DNA from 4 places in the Actinoallomurus acanthiterrae genome. Region 2 is predicted to be linked to each of the others. Evidence: riboswitches for the same ligand, from Rfam matches in the RefSeq annotation. Region 2 holds a riboswitch; each other region holds the start of a gene.

The links. A riboswitch is a leader RNA that binds a small molecule or an ion and turns the genes downstream of it on or off. The one in region 2 is predicted to bind cyclic di-AMP.
Region 1: it holds a riboswitch for cyclic di-AMP, as region 2 does, so the genes downstream of both, ACYVF7_RS19010 (C40 family peptidase) here and ACYVF7_RS17860 (CHAP domain-containing protein) in region 2, are expected to answer to the same signal.
Region 3: it holds a riboswitch for cyclic di-AMP, as region 2 does, so the genes downstream of both, ACYVF7_RS43480 (C40 family peptidase) here and ACYVF7_RS17860 (CHAP domain-containing protein) in region 2, are expected to answer to the same signal.
Region 4: it holds a riboswitch for cyclic di-AMP, as region 2 does, so the genes downstream of both, ACYVF7_RS29485 (C40 family peptidase) here and ACYVF7_RS17860 (CHAP domain-containing protein) in region 2, are expected to answer to the same signal.

The regions. Positions count from the first base shown of each region.
Region 1 covers NZ_BAAHCO010000001.1:3,910,275-3,914,476, reverse strand. The annotation lists gene ACYVF7_RS19020 (LVIVD repeat-containing protein) at 1-369, shown strand, start outside; cyclic di-AMP (ydaO/yuaA leader) riboswitch at 646-795, shown strand; gene ACYVF7_RS19015 (CHAP domain-containing protein) at 794-1,789, shown strand; cyclic di-AMP (ydaO/yuaA leader) riboswitch at 1,991-2,185, shown strand; gene ACYVF7_RS19010 (C40 family peptidase) at 2,190-3,206, shown strand; gene ACYVF7_RS19005 (class II 3-deoxy-7-phosphoheptulonate synthase) at 3,393-4,202, opposite strand, start outside.
Region 2 covers NZ_BAAHCO010000001.1:3,671,947-3,676,148, reverse strand. The annotation lists gene ACYVF7_RS17870 (phosphoadenylyl-sulfate reductase) at 1-701, shown strand, start outside; gene ACYVF7_RS17865 (sirohydrochlorin chelatase) at 683-1,444, shown strand; cyclic di-AMP (ydaO/yuaA leader) riboswitch at 2,040-2,183, shown strand; cyclic di-AMP (ydaO/yuaA leader) riboswitch at 2,289-2,430, shown strand; gene ACYVF7_RS17860 (CHAP domain-containing protein) at 2,443-3,192, shown strand; gene ACYVF7_RS17855 (RlpA-like double-psi beta-barrel domain-containing protein) at 3,340-3,948, shown strand; gene ACYVF7_RS17850 (TetR/AcrR family transcriptional regulator) at 4,156-4,202, shown strand, end outside.
Region 3 covers NZ_BAAHCO010000001.1:9,228,667-9,232,868, forward strand. The annotation lists gene ACYVF7_RS43475 (C40 family peptidase) at 106-1,083, opposite strand; gene ACYVF7_RS43480 (C40 family peptidase) at 1,118-2,173, opposite strand; cyclic di-AMP (ydaO/yuaA leader) riboswitch at 2,186-2,317, opposite strand; gene ACYVF7_RS43485 (hypothetical protein) at 2,503-2,694, opposite strand; gene ACYVF7_RS43490 (NYN domain-containing protein) at 2,849-4,093, opposite strand.
Region 4 covers NZ_BAAHCO010000001.1:6,205,809-6,210,010, reverse strand. The annotation lists gene ACYVF7_RS29500 (ArsR/SmtB family transcription factor) at 1-258, shown strand, start outside; gene ACYVF7_RS29495 (DUF1259 domain-containing protein) at 454-648, shown strand; gene ACYVF7_RS29490 (DUF305 domain-containing protein) at 715-1,317, shown strand; gene ACYVF7_RS29485 (C40 family peptidase) at 1,416-2,441, opposite strand; cyclic di-AMP (ydaO/yuaA leader) riboswitch at 2,447-2,584, opposite strand; gene ACYVF7_RS29480 (M56 family metallopeptidase) at 2,976-3,908, opposite strand; gene ACYVF7_RS29475 (BlaI/MecI/CopY family transcriptional regulator) at 3,905-4,202, opposite strand, start outside.

The DNA of each region.
Region 1 (4,202 bases), 240 kb from region 2:
GACGACGGCCGGCTGGTGATCGCCTCGCTCCGCGGCTCGTACGGGGGCGAGGGCTGGCGGTCGACTCCGGACAAGCCCTTCCGCCTGCGTACGGTCGGTACCTGGAGCGTGGCGGGCCAGGAGGGCAGCCGGACGGACACCGACGACTGCTCGGCCCACTACTTCTCCGTGCACCACGGCGTCCTCGTGCAGTCCTTCTACTCGCAGGGCACCCGCTTCCTCGACGTGCGGGACCCGGCGCATCCGAAGCAGGTGGCCTACTTCCGGCCCGCGGACGCCATGTCGTGGGCGCCGTACTGGCATGACGGATACGTCTACGTCGCGGACAACACCCGCGGGATCGACGTCCTGCGACCCGACTTCCGCTGAGGAAGTGTCGGCCTGAGTGCCGTGTTCGTCACTTTTTCTGGGGTGGCGAGCACGGCACTCGACTTTTTCGCGACGCCGCCGCGCGACGGCCACGGATGGCTCCGCCGCACGTGAGAGCACCTTTTCGGGCGTTGCCCGGCCAGCGGGCAACAGTCGCAGCTACGCTCGGTGAGCAAGTGGTACCAGACTTTCGTTTCCGAACGCGTTGCCGTTGTTGCGAGAGTTCGGCTAGATTTCGCCGAGATCGGGCTGTGACCAACCTCCAACCAGGGGGTTGCAGGCCGACCGCCTAATCCCGATGACGCAGCCAGCGGCGCGGGAGCCGGGGACCCATCTGTCCCTCGGGGTGAATCCGTCACGCACGGTAGGGCTCCTCTCTGGTCCGAACCCGTCAGCTAACCCGGTAGGCGGCCTAAGGGGAGATATGGATTCGATAGGTCAGAAACTGCTCGAGGTCGCCAAAGGCCAGCTCGGTTACCACGAGAAAGCCGACGGTTACACGAAATTCGGTGACTGGTACGGCAAGCACGTCGACAAGGACTCCTCCTACACGGACGCTCCTTGGTGTGACATGTTCCTCGCGTGGGCTGCCAACAAGGCCGGCGTCGAAGACTGGACCGGGCAGTTCGCCTCCACTCCCGACCACGCCCAGTGGTTCAAGAAGCACCACGCCTGGGGCCACAAGGCCGAGCCCGGAGCGATCGTCTTCTTCTCCTGGTCGGGTGGCAAGAGCATCGGCGACATCGAGCACGTCGGCATCGTCGAGCGCGTCGACGGCCACACGCTGCACACGATCGAGGCCAACCACAACAACGCGCTGCTGCGCGCCACCCGGGACATCAGCCAGGTCGTCGGGTTCGGCTACCCCTCCAAGGTGAAGGTGAAGGCCGCCCCCGTAACCGCCCAGCAGACGGCGCAGACCGACCAGAAGTACGCTCCTAAGCACGCCGCTCCCACGCCCGCGGTCAAGGAGATCGGCCAGGACCCCCTGGCGCAGGTCGACACGCACACGGTCGCGTCGCACGACCCGGCGCCCGCGCCGACCTCCCTGCCGGACCAGCAGGCCGCCCTCACCGGGCTGCTCGCCGTCGTCCTGTTCGGCACGGTGGCCCTGGCCGTCGGCAAGTCGAAGGTCAAGGTGCCCGTCGCGGCGCCGAACGTCCGGGTCCGCAAGCGCGGCAAGCACCACCGCACGCCGGTCGAGCTGCCCGCCGAGGTCAGCGTGGCCGACCTGGATGCCGCCGACGCCGGCACCATGGTCATGCCCGTCCTGTCCGCCGAGGCCGCCGCGGTGGCCGAGGACAAGGAGTTCTGGGGCAAGATCTCGGAGCTGGAGGAGGACGTCGAGCTGGCGTTCTGGAACACCCTGCACGCGGCGGTGGCCCAGAACAGCTCCGAGTCCGAGTCCGTCCTCTCCTGAGCGAGCGCGTCCGAACGTCACACCGGTCCCCGTTTCCTCCCGATCCGGAGGGGCGGGGACCGTGTGCGTCTAGGCGCAAAGGACCAGCCCCCGCATCACCCAGAGTGACCATCCTCCGATCCCCCGGGCCATCTCCGCATGTTCCCGTTGGCCGCCCCGTCACTATCCGTTAATCTCCAGCGAGTCGTCACCGGCCGAGAGACGGCCGGACCGCCGAATCGCCCGTCGCGTCAGCCGACGCGCCGGGGAACCGGGGACCCACTCGCGGAGCCACGGGGCACCTTCCCGCCTTCGCATCCGGGGTGAATCCGCGCCCGTCACCGACGGTGCGCGGTAGGGCTTCTCTTCCGTCCGAACCCGTCAGCTAACCCGGTAGGCGGCCTGAGGAGAGGAGCACTGGATGGCGTCATCGCACCCCGCGGACAGCCGCGATCCCCATCATCCCGGGAAGGGCACGGCCCGCCGTACGACCGCCGTGACCGTGGCCCTCGTCGTCGCCGGGCTCGCATCGCCCGCGCTGGCGGACACCGCCCGGCCCAGTACCCGCATCGACGCGCTCCGGCAGCGCGCCGACCAGCTGAACAACCAGTTGGAGCAGCTCACCGAGCAGTACAACGGCCTCAAGGTACGGCTGGAGCAGGCCCAGCGGGCGGCCGTCGTCGCCGGCCAGACCTCCGCCCGGGCCGCGCAGGCGCTCAAGGCCATCCAGCACAAGGTCGGCCGGCTCGTCGCGATGCGCTACATGAGCGGCACCAACGACGACACGCCGACCCTCCTCGCCGCCTCCGACCCGCGCGCCGTCCTCGACCGGGCCGCGACCCTGCACTACTTCACGCAGCAGGACGACACCGAGATCCGGCAGCTGACCCACGCCATTCAGAACGCCCAGTGGACCGGCCAGGACGCCCGGGAGCGCGCCGCGCAGGCGGCCCGGCTCAGGGTCCAGCTCGCCCGGCAGCGCGCGGCCATCAAGCGCGACCTGGAGAAGGTCCGCAAGCCGCTGTTGCAGGACGCCGTCGAGCGCGCCGGCAAGGGCGAGAAGGTGCCGACCATCCCCGGCGGCCCCGGCAAGGCGGTCGGCGCCGTACGGGCCGCGCTGTCGCAGCTCGGCGTGCCGTACGTCTGGGGCGGCGCGGCGCCCGGCCGGGGGTTCGACTGCTCCGGCCTGACCATGTGGGCCTACAAGCAGGTCGGCGTCAACCTGCCGCACTACGGCGGCGACCAGTGGAACGCCGGCGTCCACGTCTCCCGGGACCAGCTCGAGCCCGGCGACCTGGTGTTCTTCTACTCCGACATCCACCACATGGGGATGTACCTCGGCGACGGGAAGTTCGTCCACGCGCCGCACACCGGCGACCACGTCCGCGTCGCGGACCTGTCGACCCGCCCGTTCGCCGGCGCCGTCCGCGTCGTGTGACGGCCGCCGCCCCCAGGGCGGGTCGCGGCTTCCCGATGCGATGGACCCGGGCGGCCGTACGGCCCCGGACGGATCGCTCCCGCCACCTCGCGGATGCGGAACGTCCCGGCGGCCGTACGGTCCGGGCTCGCTACCTCCCGACGCGGAACGTCCCGGCGGACGTGCGATCGGGGCGGATCAGTCGCGCTACTTCCCGATGCGGTACATCTCGGCGACCATGAACGCGAGGTCGAGCGCCTGGCCGCGGTTGAGCCGGGGGTCGCAGGCGGTCTCGTACCGCTGGTGCAGGTCGTCCTCGACGATGTCGTGGCCGCCACCGACACACTCGGTGACGTCGTCGCCGGTGAACTCGATGTGCACGCCGCCCGGGTGGGTGCCGAGCGCCCGGTGCACCTCGAAGAAGCCGGCGACCTCGTCCATCACGTCGTCGAACCGGCGGGTCTTGTACCCGCTCTCCGCCTCGAAGGTGTTGCCGTGCATCGGGTCGCAGATCCAGGCGACCTGGGCGCCACTCGCGGTGACCTTCTCCACCAAAGAGGGAAGGTGTTCGCGGATCCGCTCGGCGCCCATGCGGGTGACGAACGTGAGCCGCCCGGGCTCCCGGTCGGGGTCGAGCAGGTCGATGAGCGCGAGGGCGTCCTCGGCGGTCGTGGTCGGCCCGAGCTTGACGCCGATGGGGTTGCGGATGTGGCGCATGAAGTCCACGTGCGCGCCGTCGAGCTGCCGGGTGCGCTCGCCGATCCACAGGAAGTGCGCGGAGACGTCGTACGGCAGGCCGGACCGCGAGTCGATGCGGGTCAGGGCGCGCTCGTAGTCCAGCAGGAGCGCCTCGTGGCTGGAGTAGACCTCGACCCGGTGGAACTCCTCCGGGTCCGCTCCGCAGGCGTGCATGAACGCCAAGGCCCGGTCGATCTCCCCGGCCAGCCGTTCGTACCGCTGGCCGGCGGGGCTCTCCGCGACGAAGTCGTGGTTCCAGGCGTGGACCTGGCGCAGGTC
Region 2 (4,202 bases):
ACGAGCGCGCCACGGCGGCGCTCGACCTGACCGACATCGTCGAATCGGCCGCCGACGCGCTGGAGGAGGCCTCCGCCGAGGAGATCGTCCGCTGGTCGATCGCGACCTTCGGCGACCGGATCTGCGTCACGTCGTCCATGAAGGACGCCGTACTGGTCGACATCGCCTCGAAGATCCGGCCCGGCATCGACGTGCTGTTCGTCGACACCGGCTATCACTTCGCCGAGACGATCGGCACGCGGGACGCCGTCGAGGCCGTCTACCCGGTCAACGTGGTCAACGTCACCTCCTCCCGGACCGTCGCCGAGCAGGAGCGCGACCTCGGGCCCCGGCTGTACGGCCGGAACCCGGATCTGTGCTGCCACCTGCGCAAGGTCGAGCCGCTGAACCGCGCGCTCGAGCCGTACCTAGCGTGGATCACCGGCATCCGGCGTGAGGAGACCTCGCACCGGCGCGGTTCGCGCGTGGTCGAGTGGAACGCCGCGCGCGGGAAGGTCAAGGTCAACCCCCTCGCCCGCTGGACCCAGGCCCAGCTCCACGACTACATCGAGGAGCACGGCATCCTGGTGAACCCGCTGCAGTACGACGGGTACCCGTCGATCGGCTGCGAGCCCTGCACCAAGCAGGTCGCGCCGGGCGAGGACCCGCGCAGCGGACGCTGGGCCGGCACCGGAAAGACCGAATGCGGCATCAACCTCTGAGCACCTCCGCGATCCCCCTGGTCGCGGTCGCCCACGGGAGCCGGGATCCGCGTGCGGCGGCGACGATCGAGGAACTTCTCGATCTTGTTCGCCGTTCATCGGGGGTGCGGGTCGTGACCTCGTATCTCGACCACGCTCCCCCGGCCCCGGGGCAGGCGCTCGGTGGTCTCGTCGGAGAGGGGGCCGACGAGGCCGTCGTGCTCCCTCTGCTGCTCACCGCGGCGTACCACAGCAAGACCGACATCCCGGGGGCGCTTCGCGACGCCCATAGCGCCCATCCGCGGCTGACCCTGCACTACGGGGCGACGCTGGGCCCGCATCCGCTGATGACGAAGGCCCTGGAGCGACGGCTCGCCGACGTCGGCGTCCGCCCCGACCCGGACACCGCTCTGGTGCTCGCCGCCGCCGGTTCCAGCGATCCGGCGGCGAACGCGACGATCGGCCGGATGGCGCGGTCCTGGCGCGGCTGGCACTCCGTCGTCCCCGCGTACGCCTCCGCGGCCCGTCCCACCCCTGCCGAGGCCGTACGCATGCTGTACGACGCGGGCGCGCCGCGAGTCGCGGTGGCGTCCTACTTCCTGGCCCCGGGCTACTTCGCGGACAAGGTCCGTGAGGAGTCCCTGGAGGCCGGGGCGGTGGCGGTCTCGCCCGTGCTGGGCGCCGCGCCGGAGGTGGCGGAGATCACGTCGCAGCGCTATCACGAGATCCTGACGCGTGGCGATCGCGTCGCGGCGGCGGGCTGACGCCTTCCCGGCGCTCCGGCGCTTACGGCGAGCCTGCTGCCGATTCCGGCACGTACGGCGAGCCTGCTGATGCCTTCCCAGCGCTGCGGCGCCTCCGGCGCGCCTGCTGACGCCTTCCCGGCGCTCCGGTGTCTCCGGCGCGCCTGCTGTCGATTCCGGGCGCTCCGCGCGTGCGGCGAGCCTCCCGACGAGCCTGCGGTCACCCATCGTGACGGGGCGCGGAATACCCTTCGGCACCCGACTGTTGCGATATCTGGCGATTCCACGTTGTTTTGCGGTCGTTCAAGATTGTTTCGACCGGAAACGTAAAGTGGATCATAAGGCGCGCAGATCGATCTTTATGGCGATCTTTGTGGCGTCGATCACGTGAGTAATGTCCGGTGGCCATATTTGGCACGTCGGTATTTGTCTGATATGTTCCTCTACGTCCGGCGACGCCCCCCATGCGCCGCCCGAACATCCGCCGGCCCGGCCGGCCCACCAGCGCAGATGGCGCGGCGCGAAGACGCGTGCGAGGGCCTCCGTACAGAGCCGAGACGGTTCATATCCCAAATCGCGCCACTCCCGCGAAGCACCCGTAGATCCATTCGCAGCGAGAGCGGCAACGTCGAGTCCGTGAAGATCACGGAGCCGGGGACCCACCAGAAGTCCCGGGGTGAATCGGCACATCCCCTGTGCCGTAGGGCGACTTCCACGCCCGAACCCGTCAGCTAACCCGGTAGGCGTACTGGAAGTAAGGAGCAGAACCTTGTCCGCGAGTCCGCCCTGATCTGAATACCGGCCGTCACCGCTACCCCTAGCCGATGACGGCAGACGTGTCTCTTTGTTCGAGCCGCCCGCGTGAGCGGGCGACCCGCTGAATCCGCACCTAGCGGAGCCGGGGACCCACCAGAAGTCCCGGGGTGAATCGGCACATCCCCTGTGCCGTAGGGCAGCTTCCACGCCCGAACCCGTCAGCTAACCCGGTAAGCGGCATGGAAGCCGAAGGAGTACCCCCCGTGTCCCCTCGACACGCCAAACCCCGCTTCACCTTTGATCGCAAGACCCTCGCCGGCGTCATCGCCGGCACCGCCGCCGCCGGCGCGGCCGCGTTCACCGTGGCCTCCGCAGGGCCGGCGCTGTCCGCGCAGCTTCCCAGCGGGGCGCACCACGTCGCCCAGATACCCAATCCCAGTACGGGTAAGGCGCTCGAAGCCGCTGCCCTGCGCGACGACCCGCACACCCAGCTGCGCGCCCTCGCCGCACCGAAGCAGGTGCAGAAGAAGCTGCCCTCGGCCACGGACGTCCTCAAGCTCGCCGTCTCCCAGGTCGGCACCACCGAGAACGCGGCCGGCGGCACCAAGTTCAACCAGTGGTTCATGTCCTCGCCGTTCGCCAAGGCAGGCGTCGCGCGCGACGGCGGGTCCATCGGCGACTACGCCAACGCCAACTGGTGCGACATGTTCGTCTCGTGGGCCGGCTCCCAAGCCGGCGTCAAGGGGATCGGCGGCGACGCGTTCACCCCGACCCACGCCAAGTGGTTCATCTCTCAGGGCCGCTGGGGCAACGTTCCCAAGCCCGGAGCCGTCGTCTTCTTCTCCTGGAACGGCAGCGGTGTCGACGCCATCGACCACGTCGGCCTGGTCATCAAGGACAACCACGACGGCACCATCCAGACCGTCGAGGGCAACACGGACAACGCCGTGAAGGTCCGGACCCGGAACACCTCCTCTGTCGTGGGTTACGGCTATCCGGAGTACGCCCAGTAATCGCCCGTGTCGGCGCGTGCCGCGTCGCCGCCGAGCGACGTGGCCCGCGCCGACCTCCCCTTCCCGGGCGGTCCCACGCATCCCCCCTGTCATCGCCCCGGGATTCCCCCATCCCGCAGTTCCCCCATGCCCCCCGAAAGGAATCCCATGATCAGGTTCTCGACGAAGGCCATCGCCACCGCGGCCGCCGGAGTCACCCTGGCCAGCGCCGGCGTGACCACCGCCCTCGCCTACGGATCCGCTCCGGAGTCGGCATCTTCGGCACAGAGCGCCGCCGCGCCCTCCACCGCGCAGGCGTCCAAGCAGGCGCCGCAGACCGAGAAGCGCGTCACCGCGGAGAACAAGGACCGGCTGTTCGTAAGCGTCAAGAAGGACATCAAGAAGGACGCCAAGAAGGCGGCCCTGCCCGGCGGCGTCTCGACCGCCACGTCCTTCTGGGACCCGTCGACGGCCTCCGGCAAGCCGATGTCGTACCACACGCTCGCCAGCCCGTACTGGCCGCTCGGCACCAAGGTGAAGATCACCTACAACGGCAAGAGCGCGATCGGCGTCGTTGAGGACTTCGGCCCGGCCGAGTGGGCGGTCGCGCAGCACAACCCGCCGGCGCTCATCGACCTGTCGGAGAAGATGATGCAGGACCTCTCCGGCACCGCGTCGAACTCGGTCACGATCAAGTTCCAGGTCCTGGAACTGGGCAAGGGCGGCGTGTACCGCCACTCGGGCACCGGTTACGACACGGCCACCGGCAAGGCGTAACCCACCCCCCTCGACACCGGCACGGCGTCACCCGCTCCCCCCCTCGCCTGCCGGTCCGAACGGCGCGGGATCCCCTCACTTGAGGAGATCCCGCGCCTTTCTGTCGTTCCCGACGGCCCTGTCCCTTCCGGCGGCTCGATCCTCGCCGACGGTCTTTCTCGACGGCCGCCCTTGCCCTGAAGGAATGAACTACGGTTCAATTCTTACGTGCCGTACCGCCGTACGCCCCGTGTCGAGGCCCGGCTCAGCGCCTC
Region 3 (4,202 bases), 5.6 Mb from region 2:
GGTGCGGAAGATCGCGATGACGTGGCGGGCGTGCCGGATGCTCTCCGTGTCCCGGGAGTCTCCGCCCGGCCCGCCCTCGTCCGCTGTTCAGTTGCCCGGCGGTCCTCAGAGCAGCCGGCCGCCGCCCACCCAGGTGGAGGAGTACCAGGCGTCGCTCAGGTTGGAGATCTTCACGACGTCGCCGGTGTGCGGGGCGTGGAGGAACTTGCCCTTGCCGATGTAGATCCCCATGTGCCCGAGGTCGTGGAAGAAGACCAGGTCGCCGGGCTGCAGGTCCGCCTTGGACACCCGCCGGCTGGCGTCGTACTGGTCCGGCACCCAGTGGTTGAGCTTGATGCCGACCTTGGCGAACGCCACCATCGTGATCCCGGAGCAGTCCCAGACGTTCGGGCCCGCCCCGCCGAAGACGTACGACTTACCGAGCTGGGCACAGGCGAACTTCAGCACGATCTCCGCCTTGCCCGTGGCGAGGATCGAGCAGTTCTCCTTGGAGCTGCCGGGGTCGATGTTCCCGCCGAGCTTGTCGATCAGCCTCAGCTGCTTCTTGACGGCCGCGTCGGCCTGCGACTTCTGCTGCTCGAGCTGGGTCTTCTTCGCCTTGAGCTGCTGGGCCGCCTGCACGCGCAGCGCCTGCTCCCGCTCCAGCCGCTGGGCGGAGGCGAGGTACTGCTGGAACTCCGCCGAGCGGTTGTGCGCGATCTGCGTGAACGCCGACATCTGCGAGAGCACGGCGTCCGGGTCCTTCGAGCCGAGCAGCTGGGGGATCGAGCCGTTGTCCCCGGTCTTGTAGGCGTCGACGGCCAGCTGGGCGACCCGCAGCCGCAGCGCCTGGAACGTCTTACGCTCGGCCTGCACCGACTTGGAGAGGGCGTTGACCCGGCCCTGGGCGGCCTTGTAGTCCGACTTCGTCTTGTTGTACTGGTTGCCCAACTGGTCGACCTGGTCGTTGAGCTTCGCCAGCTGCTTCTTCGCCGCGCTCAGCGAGGAGGCGGGGTCGGCGTGCGCCGGAACGGCGGGCAGGGACAGCCCGGCGACGGCGATGAACCCGGCGGTCGTCACCGACCAGCGCGCGGTTCTGGACATGATCGTACGCTCCTTGGCCATGGCAATCGTGTCCTTAGAGCGCGCCCGCGCCGACGTAGTGCGAGCTGTACCAGGGGTTGCTCAGGCTGTCGATCTTGACGTACGACCCCGTGTGCGGCGAGTGGATGAACTTGCCGCCGCCGACGTAGATGCCGACGTGCCCGAGGTTGTCGAAGAAGACCAGGTCGCCGGGCGACAGGTTGGCCCGCGAGACCCGCTGGGTCGCGTTGTACTGGTCGGGCACGACGCGCGGGATGCTCACCCCGGCCTCCGCGTAGGCCTTCATCGTGAAGCCGGAGCAGTCGTAGCGCGGGCCGTTGCCGCCGTAGAGGTACGGGACACCGCACTTGCTGTAGGCCCACACCAGCACGGTGCGCGCCTTGCCGGTCGCCGATCCCGTGTAGCCGCCGCCGCAGTTGCTCGGCATCGGACCGCTGTCGTCACCGCCGCCGCCGGTGTCGGCAGCGGGGCCCAGCTTCTTGATCAGGGCCTTCTGCTGCCCGATCGTCTTCTCGATGTTCTTCTTCTGGGTGAGCGCGGCGTTCTTCTTCTGCGCCAGGTCGGTGGCGGCCTGCTTGGCCTGCGACTCCTGCCGCTGCAGCAACTGCGCGGCGTTCAGGAACTGGGTGAGCTCCGTGGAGCGGTTCTTCGACACCTGCGCGAACGCCGACATCTGGTCGAGCACGGACTGCGGGTCCTTGGCCGACACCAGGGTCGGGATGTCCGCGTCGTTCCCGCCGTTCTTGTACGCCGACGCGGCCATCTGCGCGACGCGGACCCGCAGGTCCGCCCAGGACTGCCGCTGCTGCTTGACCGAGGCGTTCAGTGCCTTGAGACGCTTGTCGGCCGCCTCCCACTGGGACTTGGCCTTGTTGTAGACGTTGTCCTGCTGGTCGGCCTGTGAGTTCAGCTTGGTCAGCTTGGCCTTCGCCTGGCTCAGCGTCTGCTTCGGTTTCGCCTCCGCCGTACCGGCGGGCAGAACCAGGGCCGCCGAAGCGGCGATACACAGGGTGGCCAGGACGCGACCGCCGATGCCGCCGCCCACCGACCATCCGACGGCTGAGCCGTCGGCACTGCGCTGTGTTGCCACGATTGCGGCACGCCCCTCTCCCACTGACCGCCTACCGGGTTAGCTGACGGATTCGGGCGTGGAAGGCGCCCTACGGAGCGTGTGATGCTCCGATTCACCCCGGAAACCTGGTTCCCCGGCTCGTCGTGTCGGTGAGAGGCCGGCGCCCGAATCCCGGGCGACCTCACCGAACGTGACGACTCGGCGGTAGCCGACGCCGTCGCCTGGGGGGCGACGAACCAGCGACCGGCTCAGCGCGTGAGACTAGTCAAGTCTCACGCTGGTAACAACCGCTTCTCCTGGAATTCCAGCAATTCATGTCATTCACACAACACTGCGCGCGCGAATCGTCACGATGCGCGGTCGACGATGATCGTCATCCGCAGGGGCGAGACGAGCCCCTCGGCGGCGAGAACTCCCAGCGCCCGACGCTCCAGTGGCCCGATCTCCAGGCCCGACGCCGGGATCAGCGGCATGGCGGAAACAACGCAATCGTTGCAGGCGACGTTGCGTACCTCACACTTCTCGCAGTCGATGAGCACGAATTCCTCCTCGTGTCTTCGTCATGACGAGACGTTAAGAGGCCCCACTGACAAATCCGGAGCGAGGACGACGCGGCGAGCGGAGTGGGCGGCCGGGCAGCGCCCTCTGGCGCGCCTCCGGCACGGCGAAGGCCACCCGCGCGGCCGAAGAGGCTCAGGTGCGGCCGAGGCGGCGCAGGAGGAGGGATGAGGGGGCGGGCCGGGCGTCGGCCCGCCGGGCCGAGTCGCAGACCTCCTGGTCGGAGGAGATGACCACGACGGCGCGCCCGCTGGGCTCCGCGCGTACGAGCTGGGCGATGAGCTCGTCGGCGGTCTGGCCCGGCGCGCTGAACAGCACGCGCACGCCGCGGGGCGCCTGGACCGCGACCGGGGCGTTCAGCTCCGCGCCGTCGAACACGCATGTCACCTCCGCCTTGGTCTGGGCGTGCAGCACACCCAGGCCCGACACCAGGCGGGTCCGCTGGTCGGCCAGTGGCAGGTCGCCGTAGCCGGTCTTGGTGACGTTGTATCCGTCGACGATGAGGTGGACCTGCGGGAGGGTGAGCAACTGGTCGAGGAGTGCGGGGTCGCTGTCGGCGAGGGCGCGTCCGGGCAGCGTGCGGTGCCCGGGGCGGCTCGGCGTGATGCCCCCGACGCTGTCGGCGGGCCGGGTGATGCCGGGCGGCAGCGCGATCTCGTCGCGGAGGCCCTTGGCGGCGTCGGTGAGGGCGTCCAGGAGGACCCGCAGCCGGGCCTCGTCGACGCTGCGGCCCTCCCGGGCGGCACGCCGGGAGCTCTCCGCGGCGGACTCGGCGTGGGACAGGCGGCTGCGCAGCCGGCGCAGCTCGGCCTCGGCGGTGGCCGCCGCGACGGACGCGGCGGTGCGCTCCTCGCCGAGGCGGCGGTCGAGGTCCTCCGCGCGCGCGTGCTCGCGCTTGGCCTTGCCCCGTGCCTCGTGCAGGCGTTTGCGGAGCTCGGTGTTCTCGCCGCGGAGCTCGCGCAGCTCCGCGCGGAGCCGGTCGGCCTCCTCGGAGCGGGTGGCCTTCGCGGCGGCGATCTGCTCGCGGAGCTCGGCCACCTGCCGGATGACCTTCGCCTCCTCGGCCGCCGCCGCCGACTGCTCGAGGTCGCGGCGCGCGGTGTCCACCCGCTCGGTCCAGCCGGCCGGGCGGAGCAGGTAGGCGAGGGCGGCGACGGTAACGGGGTCGGCGGCCGGGGGCACCGTCCCCGCCAGGATCGCCTCGCCCAGCACGGGCTCGCTCTCCCGTACGACGTCGGCGACGCGCTCACGGAAGGTGGCGTCGTCCTCGAGCTGGGTGGCGATGAGGGTGGCGGCGAGCCGGGCGCGGCGGCGCGGCTCGAAGCGGGCGACGCGCCGGAGCGGTGGGGGGATCTCGTCGGGCCGGAGCGCGCCGATCACGTCGGCCGCGGCCTCGACGACGCGCTGCCGGACCGCTTCGGGGAGCGGCTGATCGAGGTGTTCGCCCGGGCCGGTGTCGATGATCTACTCCTCACGAGTCGCGCGGATG
Region 4 (4,202 bases), 2.5 Mb from region 2:
GACCGCACCCGCCTGACCCTGCTGCGGCGTCTGGGTGAAGGCGAAGCCGACGTGACGACGCTGGCCGAATCGTGTGCCGCGTCGCGTACCTCGGTCAGCCAGCATCTCGCCCGGCTACGCCTCGCCGGGCTGGTGACGACCCGCAAAGAGGGCCGCCGTGTGATCTACAGCCTGGGCCACGGGCATCTGCGGCGACTGGTCGACGAGGCGCTGAGCGTGGCCGACCATCAGATCGGTCATCTGCCGGCCCACGACTGACCTCGCCGGGGAGCGCGCGATCGGCGCGGGTATGCCCGAGTGGTGACAGATATGTAGCGAATCAGACACCATGCTTCGCCATATTGGCTGCCGCACGACGTCAAGGTCGGGGGCCGTGGTTCGCGGCGGGCAGGGTGATCCAGACGTCGGCTCCGCCGTCGGGAGGGTTGACGGCCCCGTAGGTGCGCCGTACGTGTGGGCGATGGCGGCGGTAATGGCCAGGCGCTCCGCAAGGGCGGGATCGAGATCGTCGAACTCCACAACCACAGCCTCGACGAGCAACCCCGCCTGTTCTACATGCACTTCTGGGCCACCGGCGACGGCGTCACCCTCGCCCAGGAACTCCGTCCGGCCCTGGACGCCACCAACCTCAAAGCCGCCACCGGGTAGGGAGACAGTGGATGCCCGCTGGGCCCCGGAACGACTCTTACTCCATCAGCAGGAAGGTCACTACAGATGAGGCGCGCACTGTCGTCGCTCGTCGCCATGGTCGCCGCGGCCGTGCTCGCGGCATGCGGGGGCGGCGCGGCGAACACGGACCAGACGATGACCGGCCATGCGGCGGAGGGGCACGCGGTCGCCGTTAACTCCATATCGGTGACCGCGGGCCACAACGCCCAGGACGTGATGTTCGCGCAGATGATGATCCCCCACCATCAACAGGCGATCGTCATGGCCGACCAAGCGGCCACCAGAGCCTCCTCACCGCAGGTCAAGACGCTGGCCGCGCAGATCAAGCAGGCTCAGGGCCCGGAGATCCGGAAGATGACCGGCTGGCTCAGGGACTGGGGAGCGCCGATGCCGTCCCCGGGCGGCATGCACATGGCCGAGGGGATGATGTCCGAACAGGACATGAAGAGACTCGGCACGCTGTCGGGCCGCCCCTTCGACCGGATGTTCCTGCAGATGATGATCAGACACCACCAGGGCGCCGTCACCATGGCCAGGGCCGAAGAGTCCCAAGGCTCCAACCCGGACGCCAAGGCCCTGGCGGCCTCCATCATCAGCTCCCAATCCGCCGAGATCGCCAAGATGCGCCACATGCTCACCGGCATGTGACCCAGGGGGACCGTACGAGGCCCGGCGCCACAAACGATTCAGGTCGTGAGGGCTTCCGGTGCGGTCCGACAACTCGCGGTACCGCCGCGTGAGAACCGTCACGGGCGGCTGGCGCCCTCGTAATGGGCTACCCAGTATGGATTCGACAGGCTGTCGAGCCTGATGAAGTCACCCGTCTTCGTCGCGTGGATGAACTTCCCGCCGCCGACGTACATGCCCTCGTGACCCATGCCGAGGAAGTAGACCAGGTCACCGGCCTGCAGGTCGGACTTGGAGACATGCCGAGTCGCGGCGTACTGGTCGGGCACGACCCGCGGGAGGTTCACACCGGCGGCGCGCCAGGACATCATCGTCAGCCCGGAGCAGTCGTAACCCTTCGGGCCGGTGCCACCCCAGATGTAGGGCTTGCCGATCTGGGCGTAGGCGTACTCCACCGCCTTACGCGCCGGCCCCGAGGCAGGCCCGTTGTAGGTGCCACCGGCTCCCGGGCCGGGTGGGCTCGCGGATTCACCGGCCTTGCGCAGGAGGCTCTTCTGCTTGGCGATGGCCTTCTCGACGGTGGCCCTGCGCTTCTTCAGCTCGGACGCCTTCTGCGAGACGGTCTGGTAGGCGGATTGGGCCTCCGTCTGTTCCCGGCGCAGACGCTGCGTGGAGGCCAGGAACGCCGCGAGCTCTTGCCCGCGGTTGTTCGACAGCTGAGTGAACGCCGACATCTGGTTCAGCGCCGCGTCCGGGTCCTTGGATGCGAGCACGGTGGCGGTGGTGGAATCGAGGCTGCCGGTCTTGTACGCGTCGGCGGCGATCTGCGCGACCCGGGCGTGCAGTCGTTCGTAGACGCGCCTCTCGCTCTTCGCCTGGCTGTTGAGCGCCTTGAGCTTCTTCTTCGCGGCGTCCAGCTCGGTCTTGGCCTTGTTGTACTGATCGACGATCTTGTCGACCTGGCCGTTGAGCTTCTCCAGCTCCTTCTTCGCCGCCGCGGCCGACGGCTTGGGCGCGGCCTCGGCCGGGGCCGCCATGAGGGCCACGGTGACCGTGAGCGAGACCGCCGCGTACAGCCTGAGCGATCGAGGCCGCCGCAGGTGACCTGCGGCGTACGCGTTCGTGACCGGGCGATAGAACGCCACGTGAGAGCTCCTCTCCTTGGCCGCCTACCGGGTTAGCTGTCGGGCTCGGGCCGGAGTAGCCCTACCGGAGCGTCGTACGCTCCGGATTCGCCCCTCAAATCTCGGGTCCCCGGTTCCCTCGTGGGATTCGGCGGTCGGCCGTGCCTCGTGTGAAGCATGGGGCGGCCGATCTCTGACGGAGTGTAGGAGATTTTTGGCGCGCTTTGCCACCTGTCGGACCGAGCGGATGCGTCCTCTGACCAAGCGTGACACCTCGGCATGCGGCGTACGTCGGGGAGCGGGGCTCGGTGCCGGACGCCATGATGGCGGGTGTCGGTGTGAGTCCGACGAGGCCGGCGGCGCTGATCGCATCGGTGCGGGGGTTGCCGCCTCGACCATCCTCCGATCCCGCCGTTGCCGCGCGGACTTCTCGCCGTCATGGAGCGGATCGGAGGCCGGGGGAGATGTCCGACCGGACCTCTCCTATGTCAGGTAGGAGTTAGGCTCTGGCGAGAGGGCTGCCGCGCGTGCCGTACGTGGCGGCGCTTGGGCTGGTCAGCAGAAGAACGGCGTCGTGGCGAGCCAGCTCGCCGAGATCACGGTCGGCAGGGCGACGGAGGTCATCGCCGTGATCCACGTCAGGCGCCGGGTGAGGCCGTTGTCGGCGATGGCGGGCGAGGTCTCGAGCCGGGCGAGCCGTCGATCGAGGGCTGACGCACCGGCACTGTGAGCGGCCAGACCGCCGATCGGGTTCGGCGCGATGGCCAGCTTCCGCAGCGCGACCGCCACCACGTGGCGACCCCAACGTCGGGCGGCGACGTCGTCGGCGGTCATCTCCAGCAGGATGGGCAGGCAACGGCGGGCGTCACTGAAGGTCGGCAGCCAGAACAGCGCGGCCCCGAGCGCGTCGACGGCCGTGAGGAACAAGTGATGGCGGTAGCGCAGGTGTGCCCGTTCGTGGGCGAGGACCGCCTGGAGCTGGGTGTCCTCCAGTTGGTCGAGAGCGCCGCTGCTCAGCACGATCGGGCGCTTCCGTGACGGAACACAGTAGGCGATCGGTATCGGGTGATCGAGAACGCAGACGTCGTCGATATCGCCCGGATACCGCACGACGAACTGCAGTGCCTCCTGATGGCGACGGCGCTGCGTCACGGTGCGCCGGTACCGCTTGACGGCCACGTACGTCGCGGCGACCGCGCTGAGGAGAAGGGCGACGTTGAAGGCGTACGAGGCCGGACCGCCGCCTCCGTTGTGATGGTGCCAGCAGTCGGCCACCCGTTCCGCGACGCGGTGCACCAGGCCATGCCGGCCGGTCGACACCACCGCGATGACGCCGATGAGCGCGGCGAGCGTGCCCGCCAGGGTTCCCAGCCATACGAGTGCGGCGATCCGGGGAATCCGCTGGCACCAGGCGCTCCGGCTCAGCAGCGGGCCGGCGCTGGCGCCGAGGGCGACGGTGACCGCGCCGAGCGTGGCGAGGGTGTTCACGGACGTGATTCCGTGGGGGCCGAACGCTGGGCGAGTTCCACCAGGAGCCGGTGCGCGTCCTGCGGGTCGATGGTCTCGGCGAACCGGGCCAGGACGGGTCCGCGGTCGGTGGTCTCCGCCAGTGCCTCGGCCATCACCTGCGCGACGTGATCCTCACGGCTGCGCGTCGGGGCGTACCGCCATGCGTTGCGGTCCGCCGTGCGGGCGAGGAAGCCCTTCTGGACGAGCCGGTCAGCGACGGTCTGCACCGTCGTGTATGCCGACCGCTTCGCGGATCCGGCGTTCACCTTCTCC